DNA from 2 places in the Streptomyces sp. NPDC127098 genome. Region 2 is predicted to be linked to the other one. Evidence: predicted binding sites of a transcription regulator. Region 2 holds the regulator's gene; the other holds the start of a gene.
What was found. The regulator HspR, encoded in region 2, represses chaperone genes until heat shock. The targets are predictions, from matches to a motif close to TTGAGNNNNNNNNNCTCAA.
Positions count from the first base shown of each region.

Region 1: lon (endopeptidase La) is a predicted target of HspR. The motif match lies at 8,096-8,114, and genes of this name have one in related genera.

Region 1 is NZ_JBHXFJ010000001.1:306,602-317,022, forward strand. It holds gene ACFWI8_RS01350 (GntR family transcriptional regulator) at 165-917, opposite strand; gene ACFWI8_RS01355 ((2Fe-2S)-binding protein) at 1,060-1,908, shown strand; gene ACFWI8_RS01360 (DUF2637 domain-containing protein) at 2,088-3,071, shown strand; gene ACFWI8_RS01365 (methylated-DNA--[protein]-cysteine S-methyltransferase) at 3,080-3,577, opposite strand; gene ACFWI8_RS01370 (AlkA N-terminal domain-containing protein) at 3,584-5,059, opposite strand; gene ACFWI8_RS01375 (PPOX class F420-dependent oxidoreductase) at 5,127-5,591, opposite strand; gene lon (endopeptidase La) at 5,674-8,073, opposite strand; gene ACFWI8_RS01385 (helix-turn-helix domain-containing protein) at 8,807-9,721, opposite strand; gene ACFWI8_RS01390 (acyl-CoA dehydrogenase family protein) at 9,961-10,421, shown strand, end outside.
Region 2 is NZ_JBHXFJ010000071.1:3,781-14,201, forward strand. It holds gene ACFWI8_RS30885 (PP2C family protein-serine/threonine phosphatase) at 1-166, shown strand, start outside; gene dnaK (molecular chaperone DnaK) at 305-2,158, shown strand; gene grpE (nucleotide exchange factor GrpE) at 2,155-2,838, shown strand; gene dnaJ (molecular chaperone DnaJ) at 2,872-4,053, shown strand; gene ACFWI8_RS30905 (heat shock protein transcriptional repressor HspR) at 4,057-4,521, shown strand; gene ACFWI8_RS30910 (LPXTG cell wall anchor domain-containing protein) at 4,570-5,274, opposite strand; gene ACFWI8_RS30915 (GNAT family N-acetyltransferase) at 5,423-6,313, opposite strand; gene ACFWI8_RS30920 (phosphatase PAP2 family protein) at 6,282-6,932, opposite strand; gene ACFWI8_RS30925 (N-acetylmuramoyl-L-alanine amidase) at 6,972-8,951, opposite strand; gene ACFWI8_RS30930 (trypsin-like serine peptidase) at 9,219-9,995, shown strand; gene ACFWI8_RS30935 (Uma2 family endonuclease) at 10,014-10,421, opposite strand, start outside.

The sequences.
Region 1 (10,421 bases), on a different contig from region 2:
ACGGTCCGGCCGCGATCGCCGCTCCGCCAGGCGGCCGGTCGTGCCGCAGCTTCGCGCCGCAGGCGCAAGGCCGCATGCGGCAGAACAACCGAGCCGATCGGCGCGCCGCGTGGCCTGGCGGCCACGCAAGGCCACGCCGGCGGGACGCGGCTGCGCGCCGCAGGCTAGCGGTAGCCGTGTTCGGCGCGGTCGGGGTCGGCGCCGAGGTGGTGGGTGGCGAGGCGTTCGACGGCGACCAGGTCGCCGGCGCGCAGCGCGTCCAGCAGGGCGGCGTGTTCGAGCGCGTCGGCGAGGAGTTCGGCGGTGCCGGGGCGGGTGCCCTGCGCGGCCGGCGTCTGGGACTTGCGGTGCAGGTCCTCGGCGACGAGCACCAGCTGGCGGTTGCCGGTCAGCGTCAGCAGCGCGCGGTGGAAGCCGCGGTCCGCCTCGGCGTACGCCGCGCGGTCGCCGACCGAGGCGGCGGTGACGGTGGCCTCGGCCAGCGGGCTCAGCTCGTCCCATCGCTCCGGTGGCACGATCCTGGCGAGTCGCAGGATCGCCGGCACCTCGAGCGCGGCCCGCACCTCGGCGAGTTCCGCCGCGTCCCTGGCGCTGTGTCCCGCGACCCGGAAGCCGCGGTTGGGGACGGTCTCCACCGCGCCCTCGCTGACCAGCCGCTGCATGGCCTCCCGCACCGGCGTCGGCGAGGTGCCGTAGCGCTCGGCGAGCGCCGGGGCCGAGTACGTCTCGCCCGGCTCCAGCTCACCGGTGGCGAGGGCGTCCCGGAGCGCGGCCAGGACCTGGGCGCGCACCGAGTGACGCTCGGGCAGTGAGCGCGGTCGGACGGGCAGCGGCGGCCGAGCGGTGCGCGGCGCGGGCCGCTCGGCCGCCGCGTACCGCGGGTCCTGGTACCCGGGGTCGAGTCGAGTGGGCTCCATCGTCCGCTCCGTCCGCTCCCTGCCGCTGGTCCCCACCTCACAGGACCCTAGGCCGAGTTGGCGTCTCAGCAAACCCCGGAGGCGCCCCCGGGAGGGATCAGCTAAGGTAAGGCTTACCTGCCCGCTCGAGAACGGTGGCTCCATGACCGTGCCCGCGCTCGCCCCCGCCGCCCACCGGAAGGCGGCGGCCGCCACGCCCCTCACCCCCGCGTTCACGCGCGTCGGCGAGGCGATGCCCACGCTTCAGATCGTGGAGGAGGAGCCGGCCGGCGCCGGCTGGGTGCGCGGCAGCGAGCTCGCCGCCGGCGGCGCGGCCTTCGAGGCGTTCCTGGCCCGCGACGACGAGCAGGCCCTGGAGACCTACGGACGGCGCGCCCGTCCCGACGTCGTGGCCGCCTTCGCGCTGCACCGCTACGCCTGGCCGGCGGCGGCGCTGTTCACCGTGCCGTACTTCCTGCTGCGCCGGGTGCCGTGGCTGGCGCCCGAGGACGTGGCGTTCCAGCGCGACGAGGGCCGGGTGGCCGTCCGCACCGGTGCGTTCAGCTGTCTGCCCGACGACCCGGCGGCCGGCGACCCGGCGGCCAGGGTGGTGCCGGACGAGGAGGCCCTGCGCGCCGCGGTGCGCGAGGCGGCGGCCGAGCACCTGGGTCCGGTCCTCACCACCTTCGGGCCGCGGATGCGCCGCCGGAACCGGGCGCTGTGGGGCGTGGCGACGGACGAGCTGGTCGAGTCGCTGTGGTACCTCGGGCATCTGTTCGGCGAGGAGGACCGGGCCATAGCCGAGGCCGGGCGGCTGCTGCCGGGCGCGACCGCGCCCTACTCGGGTGGTGCGTCGTTCCGCTCGTTGACGGCGCCGGCGGGAGAGGAGTTGACGACCAGGGACCGGGCGAGCTGCTGCATGTTCTACACGCTGCGCCCCCAGGACACCTGCGTCACCTGCCCGCGCACGTGCGACGCCGAGCGGGTCACGAGGCTGACCGCAAGCGTGTAACAGATTGCGTACCAGCCAACGCAACTTTCCCTTGTTTACCACCCGTTGGTGGGATTCTGCCCGGAATCGGGGTGACCGGGCCTCCGGTAGCATCAGGATGCTCCGCAGCGGCTCACAGTGACACCACGGAATCAGCACACGCACGGCGCAATCAGCACACCCAGGCAAGGGGCACCCCTATGACACTGACGGACATAGAGACAGGCTGGGTAGTGGCGGGGGCCGTCCTCCTCGGCGGCGCCTTCCTCGCGGTGTTCCTGCTGACCAGGGGCAAGGGACCGTCCGGCGAGCACGCCGACCAGGGTGACTCCTGGGAGCGCCTGGAAGCCCAACGCCGGCGCCGCGAGCGGGCCTACGCCATCGCCTCCTACACGCTGCTGTTCTGCTGCGCCGGGGTCGCGGCCGCCCTGTCGTTCCAGGGCCTGGTCGGCTTCGGCCGGGAGAACCTGAACCTGTCGGGCGGCTGGGAGTACCTGGTGCCGTTCGGCCTCGACGGCGCGGCGATGTTCTGCGCGGTGGTCGCGGTCCGCGAGGCCAGCCACGGCGACTCGTCGATGGGCTCGCGGATGCTGGTGTGGCTGTTCGCCGGCGCCGCCGCCTGGTTCAACTGGGTGCACGCGCCGCGCGGTATCGACAACGCGGGCGCCCCGCAGTTCTTCGCCGGCATGTCGCTCTCCGCGGCCATCCTCTTCGACCGGGCGCTCAAGCAGACGCGCCGCGCCGCGCTGCGCGAGCAGGGCCTGGTGCCGCGGCCGCTGCCGCAGATCCGCTTCGTCCGCTGGCTGCGGGCGCCCCGCGAGACCTACGGCGCCTGGTCGTTGATGCTGCTGGAGAACGTGCGCACGCTGGACGAGGCGGTCGAGGAGGTCCGCGAGGACCGCAGGAACAAGGAGGCGGCCCGCAAGCGGCAGCGCGAGGAGCGGGTGCTCGAGCGGGCGCGCCTGAAGGCGCTGCGCCGGGTGGGCCGCGGCCAGCCGCAGGCGTTGGAGGTCGCGGTGTCGCAGCAGTCGGGCGAGCCGGCCGCGCTGGAGTCCGGCGCCGCGAGCAAGCGCCGCGCGCTGCACGGGCCGGCCGACGACGTCGCCGACCCGATCTCGACGGCGGCCCCCAGGCTCGACTCCCTGGAGGAGAAGCTGGCCCGCATAGAGCGGCAGTTCGGCTGAGCGGACGCTCAGTCAGCGGTGGCCTGGGCCGTGAGCGCGCCCTCCAGACGGAGGAGGGTGACCTTGCGGTCCAGGCCACCGGCGTATCCGGTGAGTGAGCCGTCGGCGCCGATGACGCGGTGACAGGGCCGCACCACCATCAGCGGGTTGGCGCCCACCGCGCCGCCCACGGCGCGGACGGCGCGTGGCGAGAGCCCGGCGAGTTCCGCGACCCGACCGTAGCTGACGGTCTGGCCGTAGCCGATCCGGTCGAGCGCGTCCCACACGCGGCGCCTGAACTCGGTCCCGCTGGGCGCCAGTTCCAGGTCGAACTCGGTCAACTCGCCGGCGAAGTACGCGTCGAACTGCTCGCGCACGGCGTCGAAGCCGGCGTCGTCGCGCCGCCAGTCGGCGGCCACCGTGGCGCCGCCGCGCTGTCCCGGCACGCTGACCGAGGCGACGGCGCCGGGGCGGGGCCCGGCGATCAGCAGGTCGCCCAGTGGGCTCGGGTGAACGGTGTAACGCATGGTCGGTCAGTCCTCTCGGTCGGTCGGGGACGGCTCCCCGGCCCACAGGTGGTGAACGGCGTAGGAGCGCCAGGGGCGCCACCGCTCCGCCGCGTCGCGGTCCGCGTCGATCCTGGCGAGGCCGTGGCGGACGCCGGCGTCGCCCGGCAGGAAGACGTCGGGGTCGCCGAGCGCGCGCATCCGCACGTAGCCGGCGGTCCAGGGGCCGATGCCGCGCAGCGCGAGCAGGGCCTGCTCGGCCGCGTCGCGGTCGGCGCCCGGCGCGAGCGTCAGCGCGCCGTCGGCGAGCGCGGCGGCCAGCGTCCTGATGGTGGCCCGGCGGGCCTCGGGCATGCCGAGCTCGGTCAGCGGGGCCTCGGCCAGGGTGGCCGGCTCGGGGAAGAGATGGGTGAGCCCGCCGCTGGGCGCCGGCAGCGGCTTGCCGTAGGCGGCGACCAGCGTGCCGGCCAGGGTGCGGGCCGAGGTGACGGTGATCTGCTGGCCGAGCACGGCGCGCACCGCGAGCTCCTCGGGCTCGGCGGCGCCAGGCGAGCGGAGCCCTGGGCGGGCGCGGGCCAGGGCGCCGAGCGCCGGGTCGGCGGCGAGCCGTTCGGCGACGGCGTAGGGGTCGGCGTCCAGGTCGAAGAGGCGGCGGGCCCGCTGCACGGCGGTGGTCAGGTCGCGCAGGTCGGTGAGGTGGACGCGGCAGGGCAGCCAGCGGGCGCCGGCCTGGCCCGGGGACTCGTCGACCTCGACGATGCCGCTGCCGTGCGGCAGGTCGAGCGTGCGGCGGTAGGTGCGGGCGCCGGGCGCTCCTGAGACCTCCTCGATGCCGGCGATGGCGCGCAGCGCGAGGAAGTCGAAGATCGCGCGGGCGTCGTAGGGGCCGCGGTGGGCCAGCCGCAGCGGGACGTCGCCCGCCGGGCCGCCGCGGGCCGCCGCGGCGCCGCGCTCGCTGGCCCGCAGCGCGCTGGGGGTGCGGTCGTAGGCGGTGCGGATCGTGTCGTTGAACTGCCGGACGCTGGCGAACCCGGCGGCGAAGGCGACCTCGGTGATGGGCAGGTCCGTGGTCTGCAGCAGGACCCGGGCGGTGTGCGCGCGCTGGGCGCGGGCCAGGGCGATGGGGCCCGCGCCGAGCTCGGCGGTGAGCTGCCGCTGCACCTGGCGCGCGCTGTAGCCGAGCCGGTCGGCGAGGCCCGCGACGCCCTCGCGGTCCACCACGCCGTCGGCGATCGCGCGCATCGCGCGGCCGACGGCGTCGCCCCTGGCGTTCCACTCCGGCGAGCCGGGCACCGTGTCGGGACGGCAGCGCCGGCAGGCCCGGAACCCGGCGGCCTGGGCGGCCGCCGCCGAGGGGTAGAAGCGCACGTTGACGCGCTTGGGGGTGGTCGCGGGGCAGCTCGGCCGGCAGTAGATGCCGGTCGTCAGCACGGCCGTGAAGAACACCCCGTCGAAGCGCTCGTCGCGGCTTCTTATCGCCTCGTACCTGCTGTCATCGTCCATCACGCTCCCCAGTCTGCGCCCGCCCCGGGGCCGGTGCTAGCGGGAATCGGACATGGACGTGCGGTGATCAGGGGGCGAGGCGCGCGGGGAAGCCGCCGGTGGCGATCGGGCCCCAGCGGTCCGGCGTGATCCTGATCAGCGACTTGCCCTGGCGGACCATCGCGGCCCGGTACTCGGCCCAGTCGGGGTGGTCGCCCGCGATGTTGCGGTAGTACTCGACAAGCGGCTCGACGGCCTCCGGCACGTCAAGCACCTCGGCGGTGCCGTCGATCTGCACCCAGGGACCGTCCCACTCGTCCGAGAGCACGACGACGCTCACCCGCGGGTCGCGGCGGGCGTTGCGCGTCTTGGCGCGCTCCGGGTAGGTGGCGATCACCAGATGTCCCGCGTCGTCGACGCCGCAGGTCAGCGGCGAGGCCTGCGGGGTTCCGTCGGACCTGCGGGTGAGCAGCAGCGCGCGGTGGCGGGGGCGGACGAAGTCGAGCAGCCTGGCCAGGTCGACCGGGGTGTTGGTGGCGATCGAAGGACTCATGGCGCAGCAGACTACGCGCCCCGCGAGGACGCGCGGCGGCCGGTCCCGCCCTCGCGGGACCGGCCGCCGACCCACGCCGCGATCAGGCCGCGACGGCCACCGTGGGCGACTCGGCCGGGGCCAGCGCCAGCTCCAGCACCTGGCGGACGTCCGTGACCGGGTGGACGTCCAGCTTCGCCAGGATCTCGGCCGGCACGTCGTCCAGGTCGGGCTCGTTCCGCTTGGGGATGATCACGGTCGTCATCCCGGCGCGGTGGGCGGCGAGCAGCTTCTGCTTGACGCCGCCGATCGGGAGGACCCGCCCGGTCAGCGACACCTCGCCGGTCATCGCTACGTCGGGCCGCACCCGGCGGCCGCTGAGCAGCGAGGCGAGCGCCGTGGTCATGGTGATGCCCGCGCTCGGCCCGTCCTTCGGGACCGCGCCCGCCGGCACGTGCAGGTGGATGCCGCGCTCCCGCAGGTCGCCGACCGGCAGCTCCAGCTCGGCGCCACGCGACCGCAGGTAGGAGAGGGCGATCTGGCCCGACTCCTTCATCACGTCGCCCAGCTGCCCGGTGAGGGTGAGCCCCGAGCCGCCGGTCTCCGGGTCGGCGAGCGACGCCTCTATGTAGAGGACGTCGCCTCCGGTACCGGTGACGGCCAGCCCGGTGGCCACCCCGGGCACCGCGGTGCGCCGCTCGGCCGGCTCCTGCGCGGACTCCGGCACGTGGTGCGGGCGGCCGATCAGGTCGCGCAGCGAGCCCTCGGTGACGGTGAACGGCAGGGTGGTCTCGCCCAGCTCGGCGCGGGCCGCGACCTTGCGCAGCAGCCTGGCGACGGTGCGCTCCAGGGCGCGGACGCCCGCCTCCCTGGTGTACTCGCCGGCCAGCCGGCGCAGCACGCCGTCCTCGACGGTCACCTCGCCGGCGTCGAGTCCGGCCCGCTCCAGCTGGCGCGGGACCAGGTGGTCGCGGGCGATCACGACCTTCTCGTCCTCCGTGTAGCCGTCGAGCCGCACCAGCTCCATCCGGTCGAGCAGCGGCTGCGGGATGGCCTCCAGGGCGTTGGCCGTGGCCAGGAACACCACGTCCGACAGGTCGAGCTCGACCTCCAGGTAGTGGTCCCGGAAGGTGTGGTTCTGCGCCGGGTCGAGGACCTCGAGCAGCGCGGCCGAGGGGTCGCCCCGGTAGTCGCTGCCGACCTTGTCGATCTCGTCGAGCAGCACCACCGGGTTCATCGACCCGGCCTCCCTGACGGCCCGCACGATCCGGCCGGGCAGCGCGCCGACGTAGGTGCGCCGGTGGCCCCTGATCTCCGCCTCGTCCCGGACCCCGCCGAGCGCGACGCGGACGAACTTCCGACCCATGGCACGGGCCACGGATTCTCCCAGGGACGTCTTGCCGACGCCGGGCGGGCCGACCAGCGCCAGCACGGCACCGCCGCGCCGCCCGCCGACCACCCCGAGGCCACGGTCGCCGCGCCGCTTGCGGACGGCCAGGTACTCGGTGATGCGCTCCTTCACGTCCTCCAGGCCCGCGTGGTCCGCGTCCAGCACGGCCTTGGCTCCGGCGATGTCGTAGGCGTCCTCGGTGCGGACGTTCCACGGCAGTTCGAGCACGGTGTCCAGCCAGGTGCGGATCCAGCTGCCCTCCGGGCTGGCGTCGGAGGAGCGCTCCAGCTTGTCGACCTCCTTGAGCGCGGCCTCGCGCACCTTCTCCGGCAGCTCCGCGGCCTCCACCCGGGCCCGGTAGTCGTCGCCCTCGCCCGCGGCGTCACCGTTGAGCTCGGCCAGCTCCTTGCGGACGGCCTCCAGCTGGCGGCGCAGCAGGAACTCGCGCTGCTGCTTGTCGACGCCGTCCTGCACGTCCTTGGCGATGGACTCGGCGACCTCCTCCTCGGCCAGGTGGTCGCTGAGCAACTTGGTCGCGAGCTTCAACCGCTCCACCGGGTCGACGGTCTCCAGCAGCGTGCGCCGCTGCTCGACGCTGAGGAACGGCGAGTAGCCGGCGTTGTCGGCCAGCGCGCCGATGTCCTCGATCTGCTGCACCCGGTCCACGACCTGCCAGGCGCCGCGCTTCCGCAGCCAGCTGGTGGTCAGGGCCTTGTACTCCTTGGCCAGCTCGGCGACGCTGCCGGGCAGCGGGTTCGGCACGGCCTCCTCGACCACGGTGCCCTCGACCCAGAGCGCGACGCCGGGACCGGTGGTACCGGAGCCGATCCGCACCCGGCTCACGCCGCGCACCAGCGCGCCGGGGTCACCGTCGGCGAGCCGCCCGACCTGCTCCACCCGGCCCACCACGCCCACGCCGGCGTAGGTCCCGTCGACCCGCGGCACGAGCAGCACCCGCGGCTTCTCCCCTCGGGGCGCCGCGGCCTGCGCGGCCTCGACCGCGCCACGCACCTCGGCGTCCTTCAGCTCCAACGGCACCACCATCCCCGGCAGCACCACCTCGTCGTCGAGCGGCAGCACCGGCAGGGTGAGCTTGTCCAGCGACAGACTCATGATCTCTCCCTCGGCAGGCAAATTGAGCTATTCCGACTCAATGTCGAGCGCTTCGCGGATGTTCCCGAGATGGCGCGCTGTTCGCCCACAGCGATCCCGGCCTGGCGGCCTACCGCCGGCGACGGCCCGAGGCCGCCGCTTCGGGGGTTTCCCCCACCCACCCGCCCTTCCCCGCTCCGCGGGCGGCCTCCGCGCTGCGCGCGGCGGCTTCGCCGCAGGAGCGCGACACGGCGGGCCGGCACCACCCGCGGCGGCTCCGCCGCCGGGCCGCCGGCGCCCCGCGAGGGCGGTTGGGTGGGCGCGACGCAGCCGACCCGCCCGCCGCCAGGCCACGACGCTCCGCGTGGGCGCAGGCCGCCCGAAAGGCAGCCCGCCGGGCGCTCGCCCGTACCCCCAGCCTCCCCGACAGGGGCGGGTGGGTGGGCGCGGCACCGCCGGCACGCTGCGCGGCGCAGCCGGCGCACCGCTGCGGCGCCCCCCGCCTTCCGCCGGCCGCGCTACGCGCGGCCGGCGCACCGCCGCACAAGGCCACCCGCCAAGAGCGTGCGGGCGGCACCGCCGACCCGCCCACCGCCAGGCCACGCGCAGCGCGCAGCGCGCGGCACCTCGCTCCTCCAGCTCACCGCCGCGCAAGGCCCCCCGCCGAGGGCGGGTGGGTGGGCGCGGCACGGCCGCCAGGCCACGACGCGCGGCCGGGCGCCGCAACGGTCGGCCGGTGCCGCGGCCACGTGGCCTACGTCTCGCGCAACACCCGCCGCAGGAACGGCTCGGTCGCGGCCGGGGGTTCGGCCTGGAGGACGAGGCGGTTCATGACGTGGCGGTAGGACTCGATCTCGGTCGGCTTGTCGGGGTAGACGCCGCCCGTCTGCTGCTCCAGGTAGACGACGTCCGGCAGGTCGCCGCCCGGCGGGCGGAGGATCGTGACGGGGCCGCCGAGTGCCGCGTGACCGCCGGAGGCGAACGGCATGATCTGGAGGGTGACGTGCGGCAGTCGCGCCGCCTCGATGAGGTGTTCGAGCTGGGCCCGCATCACCCGACGACCGCCGATGGGGCGCCGCAGCGTGGTCTCGTCGAGGACCAGCCAGACCCGCGGCGGGTCCTCCCGCCGCAGCACGCCCTGGCGGGCCATCCGCAGCTCGACCCGTCGCTCCACCGCCGCCTCGTCGAGCGGTTCCGGCGCGAGCCCGACGACCGCGCGCGCGTAGTCCTCGGTCTGCAGCAGGCCGGGGACGAACTGCAGCTCGTAGCCGCGGATCACGGTGGCGGCCTGTTCGAGGCCGAGGTAGACGTTGAGCCAGCCGGGCACCACGTCGTGGAAGACGTGCCACCAGCCGGGCTGGGTGGACTGCCTGGCCAGCGCCAGCAGCGTGGCACGCTCGGCCTCGTCGGTGACGCCGTAGAAGGTGAGCAGGTCGAGCACGTCGCGTGTCTTGAAACCGGTCCTGCCCATTTCGAGGCGGCTGATCTTGGAGTGCGAGCCGCGGATCCGGCGTCCTGCCTCGCCACCCGTGATGCCGCACGCCTCGCGCAGTCGGCGCAGCCGGCTGCCGAGGATCATCCGGGGGACGGTGGGCCCCGTCTGCCGGTAGTCGGGGACGGCGGGGGCTTTGCTCTCGTAAACACTCTCTTCGTGCTCGACGACACCCATGCCGCTCCCATCCCTGTGGCCGCGAACGGCCAACTGTACTAGGTCCGGACCGGATTGAACCCCGCGGATGTGCCCCTGTCCGCAGGCGCGCCGAGGGTTCGCGACGGCTCCCGCACACGGTGCCGGCCGGCCGCCGGCGCGCCGGGCACGCGCCGGCGCACCCGGCGGGAACCGGCCATCGGCGCCGGTGCCGTTCCGGGTGGTGACGGGCGACGGACGCCGGGCCTACCGTTGGCGTCATGACGCACAGCACCCACGCGGTGACCAACCAGCCGCCGCCGCTGACGGAGTACGACGTCTTCTCCGCGGACGCCGCCCTCGCCGAGGGCTTCGCCCGGCACGTCGCGCCCGAGGTCGCCGACGAGGCGACCGCCGAGCTGCGCGCGCTCGGCCGCGCCGCCGGCTCGGCCGAGGCGATCGAGTGGGGCGTGCGGGCCAACGCGCATCCGCCGGTGCTGCGCACCCACGACCGGTACGGCCACCGGATCGACGAGGTCGAGTTCCATCCCGACTACCACCGGCTGATGGCCACCGCGGTGGAGGCCGGCCTCACGGACGCGGTGTCGCGGCCCGCCGGGCGGCTGCGCAGGACGGCCGGGTTCCTGGTGTGGACGCAGGTGGACGCCGGCCACGGCTGCCCGGTGTCGATGACCCACGCGGCGGTGCCGGCGCTGCGCGCCGCACCCGAGCTCGCCGCCGT
Region 2 (10,421 bases):
CTGGCGGGACCTGACGACCTTCGCCGGGGAGATCAGGGACGATGTCGCGCTCCTGGCCCTCAGCCTGAACGCCCAGCCACACGCTGACGCTGGCCTGGACACGGATGTCGATGCGGATCCGGCTACCGATGGGGGTCTGAACTACACTCATGGTCACTCAGCGTAATCGATTGAGTCGCCATCCGCAACAAGAGTTGAGTCTCCTCCACTCAGGTCATTTGACTCCGGCTGTCGGCTGAGGCAGTCTTGAGTCGGTTACGCTCAACACACAGGACAGATCAGTTAGCAGCCGGAGGAAACCGAAATGGCACGTGCGGTCGGCATCGACCTGGGTACGACGAACTCCGTCGTCAGTGTTCTCGAAGGCGGTGAGCCCACCGTCATCACCAACGCCGAGGGCGCCAGGACCACGCCGTCCGTTGTGGCCTTCGCGAAGAACGGTGAGGTGCTCGTCGGCGAGGTCGCCAAGCGGCAGGCCGTCACCAACGTGGACCGGACCATCCGGTCGGTCAAGCGCCACATGGGCACCGACTGGAAGATCGGCCTGGACGGCAAGGACTTCAACCCGCAGCAGATCAGCGCCTTCATCCTGCAGAAGCTCAAGCGGGACGCCGAGGCGTACCTGGGCGAGAAGGTCACCGACGCGGTGATCACCGTCCCCGCCTACTTCAACGACCACGAGCGGCAGGCCACCAAGGAGGCCGGCGAGATCGCCGGTCTGAACGTGCTGCGGATCGTGAACGAGCCGACCGCGGCCGCCCTCGCCTACGGCCTGGAGAAGGACGACCAGACGATCCTCGTCTTCGACCTCGGTGGCGGCACCTTCGACGTCTCGCTGCTCGAGATCGGCGACGGCGTGGTCGAGGTCAAGGCCACCAACGGTGACAACCACCTCGGTGGCGACGACTGGGACCAGCGCATCGTGGACCACCTGGTCCGCCAGTTCGCCAACGCGCACGGCGTCGACCTCTCCAAGGACAAGATGGCCCTGCAGCGGCTGCGCGAGTCCGCGGAGAAGGCGAAGATCGAGCTCTCCTCCTCCACCGAGACCACGATCAACCTGCCCTACATCACGGCCTCGGCCGAGGGCCCGCTGCACATGGACGAGAAGCTCACCAGGGCGCAGTTCCAGCAGCTGACCTCCGACCTGCTCGAGCGCTGCAAGACCCCGTTCCACAACGTGATCAAGGACGCCGGCATCCAGCTGTCCGAGATCGACCACGTGGTGCTGGTCGGCGGTTCGACCCGGATGCCCGCCGTCGCCGAGCTGGTGCGTGAGCTCACCGGTGGCAAGGAGGCCAACAAGGGCGTCAACCCGGACGAGGTCGTGGCCATCGGCGCCAGCCTCCAGGCCGGCGTGCTCAAGGGCGAGGTCAAGGACGTCCTGCTGCTCGACGTCACCCCGCTGTCCCTCGGCATCGAGACCAAGGGCGGCATCATGACCAAGCTGATCGAGCGCAACACCACGATCCCGACCAAGCGCTCCGAGATCTTCACCACGGCCGAGGACAACCAGCCGTCCGTGCAGATCCAGGTCTACCAGGGCGAGCGCGAGATCGCGGCGTACAACAAGAAGCTCGGTATGTTCGAGCTGACCGGCCTGCCGCCGGCGCCCCGCGGGATCCCGCAGATCGAGGTCACCTTCGACATCGACGCCAACGGCATCATGCACGTCTCCGCCAAGGACCTGGGCACCGGCAAGGAGCAGCGGATGACCGTCACCGGCGGCTCGGCGCTGCCGAAGGACGACATCGAGCGGATGATGCGCGACGCCGAGCAGTACGCGGAGGAGGACAAGCGCCGCCGTGAGGCCGCCGAGACGCGCAACCAGGCCGAGCAGCTGAAGTACACCACGGAGAACTTCCTCAAGGAGAACGCGGAGAAGGTTCCGGGTGAGGTCAAGACCGAGGTCGAGACCGCCATCGCCGAGCTGGCCGAGCAGCTGAAGGGCGAGGACACCGCGGCCATCCGCGAGGCGTCCGAGAAGCTGGCCGCCACCAGCCAGAAGCTGGGGCAGGCCATGTACGCCGACGCCCAGGCCTCCCAGGCCGCCGGCGGGGCCGCGCCGGGCGGCGCGGCCGGCGCGTCGGGTGCCGACGAGGACGTCGTCGACGCCGAGATCGTGGACGACGACAAGCCGAAGGGTGGTGCGGCGTGACCCAGGACCCGCAGGGCTTCGACAAGGAGCCTGAGGTCCCCGACGCCGAGGCGGCGAACCAGGATCTGCCGGCGGAGTCCGGTGCCGAGTCCCCCGCGGAGGGGGGCGGCGCGGACGCGGCGGCCGGGGACGCGATCCCCGAGCCGCCGGCGGCCGACCTTCAGGACGTGGCGCTGACCGCTCAGCTCGACCAGACCCGTTCGGCGCTGAACGAGCGCACGCAGGACCTGCAGCGGCTCCAGGCGGAGTTCCAGAACTACCGCCGGCGGGTCGAGCGCGACCGGATCGCCGTCAAGGAGGTGGCCGTCGCCAACCTCCTCACCGAGCTGCTGCCGGTGCTCGACGACATCGGTCGTGCGCGGGACCACGGCGAGCTGGTCGGCGGCTTCAAGCACGTCGCGGAGTCGCTCGAGATGGTGGCGGCGAAGATGGGCCTCGCCCAGTTCGGCAAGGAGGGCGAGCCCTTCGACCCGATGATCCACGAGGCCCTGATGCACAGCTACTCGCCGGACGTCACGGAGACCACGTGCGTGCAGATCCTTCAGCCGGGGTACCGGATCGGCGACCGGACGATCCGCCCGGCCCGGGTGGGTGTCGCCGAGCCGCAGCCGGGGAAGCCCGCCGAACAGGAGGAGAGTGCGCCCGAGAAGGACAACGGCGGTGGCCCCGACGAGGGCTGACGCCGCGGTGGTGGGGAAGGAGGATCGCCGGGGATGAGCACCAAGGACTTCATCGAGAAGGACTACTACAAGGTCCTCGGCGTTCCTCGGGACGCCACCGAGGCCGAGATCAAGAAGGCGTACCGCAAGCTGGCCCGGGAGAACCACCCGGACGCCAACAAGGGGGACGCCCGCGCCGAGGACCGCTTCAAGGACGTCTCCGAGGCCTACGACGTGCTCGGCGACGCGAAGCGGCGCAAGGAGTACGACGAGGCGCGCGCCCTGTTCGGCAACGGCGGCTTCCGGCCGGGGCCGGGGGCCGGCGGTCAGTTCAACTTCGACCTCGGTGACCTGTTCGGCGGCCCTCAGGGTGGCACCGGCCCCGGCGGGGCGGCCGGCGGGTTCGGCGGCGGCATCGGCGACGTGTTCGGCGGCCTGTTCAACCGGGGCGGCGCGGGCACCCGCACCGCCCCGCGCCGCGGCCAGGACATCGAGTCAGAGGTGACGCTCAGCTTCACCGAGGCGGTGTCGGGGGCCACGGTGCCGCTGCGGATGTCGTCGAGCGCGGCCTGCAAGGCGTGTTCCGGCACGGGCGACAAGAACGGCACGCCGCGTGTGTGCCCCACCTGTGTCGGTACAGGACAGGTCAGCCGAGGCGGCGGGGGTGGCTTCTCGCTCACCGACCCGTGCGTGGACTGCAAGGGGCGTGGGCTGATCGCCCAGGACCCGTGCACGGTCTGCCGGGGCAGTGGGCGGGCCACCAGCTCGCGCACCATGCAGGTCCGCATCCCGGCGGGCGTCGACGACGGCCAGCGGATCCGGCTGCGCGGCAAAGGCGCGCCGGGAGAGCGTGGGGGCCCCAACGGCGACCTGTATGTCGTCGTTCATGTGGACGAACATCCGGTGTTCGGCAGGCGAGGTGACAATCTCACCATCACGGTGCCGGTCACCTTCCCCGAGGCCGCGCTGGGTGGTGAGATCAAGGTGCCGACGCTCGGTGGTCCACCGGTCACCCTGAAGCTGCCCCCGGGTACCCCGGCCGGCCGCACTATGCGGGCGCGGGGCAAGGGCGCAGTGCGCAAGGACGGCACCCGGGGCGACCTGCTGGTGACGATCGAGGTCGCGGTCCCCCGCGACCTGGGTGACAGGGCACGCAAGGCCCTTGAGGAGTATCGCGCGACGGTGGAGGGCGAGGATCCTCGGGCAGGGCTGTTCGAGGCCGCGAAGGGAGAGTAAGAGATGAACGGCCGGCAAGGACAGAGCAGTAACTCCTTTGGGAACCCCTACGAGCTGACTGAGGACACGCCGGTATACGTCATCTCCGTCGCGGCTCAGCTCTCCGGGCTGCACCCGCAGACCCTCCGACAGTACGACCGGCTCGGCCTGGTCTCGCCGGACCGCACCGCGGGCCGCGGCCGGCGGTACTCGGCGCGGGACATCCAGCTGCTGCGCGAGGTGCAGCGGCTGTCCCAGGACGAGGGGATCAACCTCGCCGGGATCAAGCAGATCATCGCGCTGCAGACGCAGGTCGCGGCTCTTCAGGCACAGGTGGCCGAGCTGCAGGCCGCGGTGGAGGGCGCCGCGGTGGCGATGCGTCAGCGGGAGGCCCAGGTGCACGCCTCCTACCGGCGTGATCTGGTGCCCTACCAGGACGTCAGGCAGTCCTCGGCAATCGTGGTCTGGCGCCCCGACCGGGGTCGGTAGGCACCGGCCGTGGGGCCGCCCTCGGGAGGGCGGCCCCGTGAAAGGCGGTCAGGCGCGGTTGGCCTGGCCGCGGCGGCGAAGGGCCAGGTAACCGCCGACAGCGAGGAGGGCCAAGGCCCCGGCGGAGGCGGCGATGACCGGGGTGTTGGAGCCCGTCTCGGCCAGATCGGCGTCGTCGCCGGAGGGCTGGGCCGGCTCCGAGGTCGGCTCGGCGGCGGGCTCCTCCTCGGCGCTCCCCCCGTCCGTGCCGGCGCCCGGCGCCTGCGTCTCGGGCTCTTCGGTGGCTGGTTCCTGCTGGCCGGGCTCGTCAGGTTCCTCGGTGGCCGGTTCCTGCTCGGCCGGCTCCTCGGAATCCTCGGTGGCCGGGCAGGTGTGGGAGAGGCGGAAGTCGACCGGCCCGCCCTCGATGGTCGCGCTGGCGGCGATCAGGGTGTCGCCCGGGGCGGAGGCCACGTAGGCGTGCTTGTCGCTGGGCGGGCCGAAGTCCGTGACGACCTGCTCGCCGCCCTGCTCGAACGTCACCCGCAGTTCGAGGAAGACCGCGTCGTTCGTGGGCAGGACGAAGTGCCATCCGTCCTGGTCGGCGGGTATCGTCGGGCACTCCCCGTTCCCGGCGAACTCGGGATCGTCCGCGGTGATCGGAGGGCTCTGGTGCAGGCCCACCTCGTTCTCGGTGGCCAGGGCCGGAGTCGCCCCGGCGACCAGCAGCGCGCCTGCGGCAGCGGCTGTTCCCAACAGAGTCAGCTTGCGCATGGAGGATCCATTTTCGGTTGTGCTGTCGGAGTGCACGCACTCTGCTCTGTCCGCTGATGGAGGGCAAGGCGGGAATATCCCTTCCCAGGCCGTTCAACATCCTTTGCCACAAATATCGTTGGTAACGATCCGGCCAGTTCAGGAACCCTCAGCCGGCTACGGCGATCGGCCGATCGGGCGGCCCGCCAGCCAGCAGGTCGGCCAGCAGCTTGGGCAGGCCGGCCGGCCGTAGGAGGTCCGGGGTGGCGGCGAGTTCGTCGACCGTCCACCAGCGGCGGCCGGTGACGTCGGCCGGCTCCCATGCCTCGAACCCCGAGGTGTCGGCCTGGTGGGACGGCACCCGCGCCAGGTAGTAGCGCTGCCGTACCTCGTGCGCCACGCCCCCGATGACGGCGAACCAGGGGCGGCCGCGCCAGATCTCGGGGCCCGGCGTGACCCCGGTCAGGCCGGTCTCCTCGCGGAGTCCGCGCAGCGCCGCGCCCTCGTGGGTCTCGCCCGGCCGCACCGCGCCGCCGGTGGCGCACCAGACGAGGGTGTCGCCGCGGCGGGTGGAGCGGAGGAGGAGCCGGCCGTCGTCGTCGAGCAGCACGACGCGGGCGGTCGGGCGCGGAGCCGGGGCGCCGCCGGTGGTGGCGGTGAGTGAGAGGCGGAAGACCGCGTGCGTGCCCGTGTCGGCGGTGTGGCGGAAGCCGAGGCGGAGGGCGACGTCGGCGCCGGCCCGGTCGCCGTGTGGCACCTCGGCGTGCATCTCCCGCGCGCCGAGGACGCGCCGGGCGTGCCCGAGCGCCGCCCAACAGGCGGCCGTGGCATGGCCCTGGCGGGTGTGCGCCGGTTCGAGCCGGTAGGTGATGGTGTGGCGGGAAGGGCTGCCCGTCGGCGTGGGGGTGGTGCACAGCTCGACGCGGCCTATGGGCCGGCCGTCGAGGCGTATCTCGAAGCGGACGCCCGACCCCTCCGCGGTCTCGCGGAGCGCCAGCCCTCGGCGGCCGGTGGTCAGCTCGCGGTCGCTAGGACTCTCGCTTTCGATCGCCTGTGTCATAACCGCGCACCTTAGCCAGCGCGTTGGCGAGCGGCGGGAGTACCAGGGCGGTGTAGGCGGTGGCGTACAGCCAGCCGGCGATGATGTCGGTGGGCCAGTGGACCCCGAGGTAGACCCGGCTGATGCCGACCAGCACCAGCCAGACGGCGGGGATGGCGTAGGCGATGGCGCGGGGTGCGTGGCGAGACAGGACGAGGGCGAAGCCGATGGCGATCATGCCGGACGTGGCGGCGTGACCGGAGGGCATCGACGGGTTGTCCGGGTGGGTGAGCCAGTCGGCCATGGGGGGTCGCGGCCGGCCGAGCCAGTTGACCAGGAGCCACCGGAAGAACATGCCCACCCACAGGGTGCCGAGGCCGACCACCGCGCCCAGCCACCACCGGCGTGGCAGGGCGAGCGCGCCGACGATCGCGCCCAGGACCATGGCCGGGGGGCCGCTGCCGGTGTTGGTGATCGCCTTGAAGGTGGTGGTCCAGGCGGGGGTGCGGTGGTCGACGGCCCAGTCGTTCAGCGTGGAGTCGATGGCGAAGGGCGAGCCGTTCCTGGCTGCCACGGTGATCATGAGCGCGGCCAGCACGGCGGCGGCGACGGCGGCGATGGTGAGCGGCTGGCGGGGCATCGTCCTCATCGTAACGAGCCCCGCCCAGCGGCTGGTTGCTCAGCTGCCCGACCACCTCAGCTCGACGTCGGCCGCGCGCACGAAGCCGATCCGGTGGCCGAGCTGGATCTGGTAGTACTCCTCGCCGCGCACCACCTGGTGCTCGGCCGGGTCGAAGGTGACGGCCCGGTAGTACTCGCTGTCGGTGCGGAGACCCACGGCGTACTCCTGGTCGGCGGGGATCTCGTAGGCGAGCGGCACGACGGACTGCACGGGAACGTCCGGCGGGTAGGCGGCGGCCTCCGGGTAGGCGCGGCCGTAGACCGGGATGGTGGCGGCGCCGTCCCTGCCGGTGGCGACGAGGCCGCGGGTGTTGACGGCGGTCGGCGCGTCGGCCGGGTTGTGGAACCAGGCCTCTTGCCCCAGGTACCAGATGGCCGTCCAGTCGCCCGAGCGGTCGGCGACCGCGAAGGTCTGTCCGGCCGAGGCGCGTGCGCCGACGTCGTTCACGCCGGTCGAGGACTCGCCGTCGCCCGGGTGGGTGGCGATGTCGCGGACGAGCGGCGCCTCGTGGCTGGGCGCGGTGTGCAGTCGGACGGCGCCCGAGCCGTGCGGGGGGCACTGCTGGCCGGGTGAGCCGCAGTCGACGTAGCCGGGGCTGTGGGTGTCGTAGTCGGGCGCGATGGTGACGAGACCGCCGCGCGGTCCCGCCGTCGCGTGGAAGGGGGCGCCGAGGAGTTCGAAGTAGTGCGACCAGTCCCAGTAGGGGCCGGGGTCGGTGTGCATGCCGGCGACGTTGGCGTTGGTCGGGCCCTGCACGTTGTCGTGGCCCACGATGTGCTGCCGGTCGAGCGGGATGTCGTACGCGCGGGCGAGGTAGCGCACCAGGCGGGCCGAGGTGCGGTACATCGCCTCCGTGTACCAGGCGTCGGGATCGGTGAGGAAGCCCTCGTGTTCGAGGCCGATCGACTTGGCGTTGACGTACCAGTTGCCGGCGTGCCAGCCGACGTCCTTGGTGCGCAGGTGCTGGGCGATCTGGCCGTCGGAGGAGCGCAGGCTGTAGTGCCAGGAGACGTAGGTGGGGTCCTGCACCAGGTCGAGCGTGGTCTCCCAGGTGGCCTCGGTGTCGTGGATGACGATGTAGTCGACGTCCTGGGAGTCGGGTCGGTCGGCGAGGTCGTGGTTGCCGTAGTCGCCGTCGCCGAGGTCCTGGTAGGGCGCGGGGATCCAGTCGCAGGCCACCGTCCGCGGGCACTCCACCTCCGGGTCGCGGCCCCCGCCCGGCAGGCCGAGCGCGTCGGCGGTGGCGGTGTCCGGGGTGACGGCGACGGGCACGAGGGTCACCCGCTGGCCGCTGTCGGTGACGCGACGGGCGCCCGTGGCGAGCACGTCGTAGACGTCGTCGGCGAAGACCTCGGCGGCCTCTCGGGTCTCGGCACCCGCGTAGGCGGCGACGGCGCCGTACCAGTCGGCTGGGTCGTCGCTCGCCGGGGCGCCGAGCGCGCGTTGGGCGTCGGCGAGCAGCGCGGCGCCGCCCGCGACGTTGGCGGCCTCGTCGGTGCGGAGTTCGTCGGCCGGGATGTCGGTGAGGGCGGCAGCGCGCGGCAGGGTGGTGGCCGCCGGCGTGCGCGCCGCGGCCGGGACCGCCTCGGCCGCGGAGTCCACCCCCGGGCGGTCGGCGGCCGGCAGCGGTCGGGAGTCGTCGCCGCGCGGGTCCTCCGTCCCGTCCGCGTGGTGGCCCCGGGTGGTGGACTCGGCCAGCGCGGTCGCGGCGTCCGTCAGGTGCATCGGTCCGTACCCGCCGGTGACGCTGGCGGCGCCGGCGTGGCCGTCCCAGCGCGACTCGAGGTAGGAGACGGCGAGCAGCACGCTCTCGGGCACGCCGTACCGGTCGGCGGCCTCGGCGAACGCGGCCTGCAGCGTGGTGTCGTCGGAGTCGGCGGTGGCGGGTGGGCCGGTCAACAGCAGTGGCAGGGCGACGGCCGTGGCCGCGGTGGCGGCGACGGCGATCGCACGGGGTCGGGGTGCTCTTCCTCGCACGGCGGCCTCCGGTGGTAGTGGGCACGGGCATGCTCGTGGTACCGGATGGAGCCGTCAATGCGCCCGTGAAACGTGGAAGTTGCCTGCGAGGATGGGCCGGACGGGGTTTCCGGACGGCGCGGGTGTCGCCTGCGGCGCGGCAGTGGTCCACACCGCTGGCGGAGCGGTGGTTTTGCCGGATCTTTGCCGGGAGCGCGAGTCCCGTTCCACCACTCGATCGGCTGACGGTGGCTGGACATGCCCGGAGCGTGATCCCAGGGTGTGCCTATGACATCTCCGCTGTTGCCGGCGCTCGCCGCGGTCTCCCTCGCCGGGCTCCTCGCGCCGCCCGCCGTCGCCTCGGAGCCGTGGGACGGCGGCGCCGTCGGCACCGTGGGAAAGATCATCTGGGACGCGGGCGGCGGCCGGCTCGGCCTCTGCTCGGGCGCCGTCGTGGACGCGCCCAACGGCAGCGTGGTCGCCACCGCGGCGCACTGCGCGCGCACCAGGGACAACCCGGAGCCGCCGCGCGACGCCTGGTTCGTGCCCGGCTACGACCACGGGCGGGACAGCTACCGGGAGGACGGCTGGCGGATCGCCTCCTGGCACACCCCGGAGGGCTGGGACGTCACCCGCGAGACGATCGAGGTGCTGCCGCACGACTACGCGTTCCTCACCGTGGCGGAGAAGGACGGCCGGACGGTCCAGGAGGCGCACGGCGCCAACCGGATCGCGTTCGAGCCGGTGCCGGAGGGGCGGCGGGTCGCCGTGCTCGGCTATCCGGCGGTCGAGCCGTACGACGGGGAGTCGCTGCGGTACTGCGAGGGCGACACGGACGTGCTGGGGGTCGACGAGGCGCAGGCGCCCAACGTGGGCGGTCTGGTGCTCGACGGCTGCGACATGACCGCCGGCTCGAGCGGTGGTCCGTGGATCCAGGACTTCGCGGCGGACGGCCAGTCGGGGACGGTGGTCGCGGTGATGTCGGTGGGCAGCGGCGACGGCCACGTGGTGGGCCGGCCGTTCCCCGAGGAGGCGAGGGAGCTGTTCGCCGCGGCCGGCGGGTGAGGGGCGCCGGCCGGATGGTCAGAGGAAGTCGGCGGTGTCGAGCTCGAAGCCGAAGGGCTCGGGCAGGGGGAGCACCTCGCCGAAGGGGGCGGAGGCGACCTCCTTGTAGTCGTCTCGCAGGGGCTCGCTGAACAGGCTGACGGATTCCTGGTCGCGGTCGACCAGGAGGTAGAGCGGGATGCCTCCCTGGGCGTACGCGTAGCGCTTGTCGATCCGGTCGAGTCCGGCTCTGCCGCTGGTCACCTCGACGACCATCGCCACGCCGTCCGGTTCCATCCACGAGGGGGCGCCGCGGAACAGCCGCAGGTCGCGGGGGGCGACGGTCACGTCGGGGATGAGGTGGTTGGGCGGGAAGAGGCCGTCGGATCTGGGGACCGCCAGCCCCTTGTGACCCGAGCACTGCATCCGTGTCCTCGATCTCCGCCT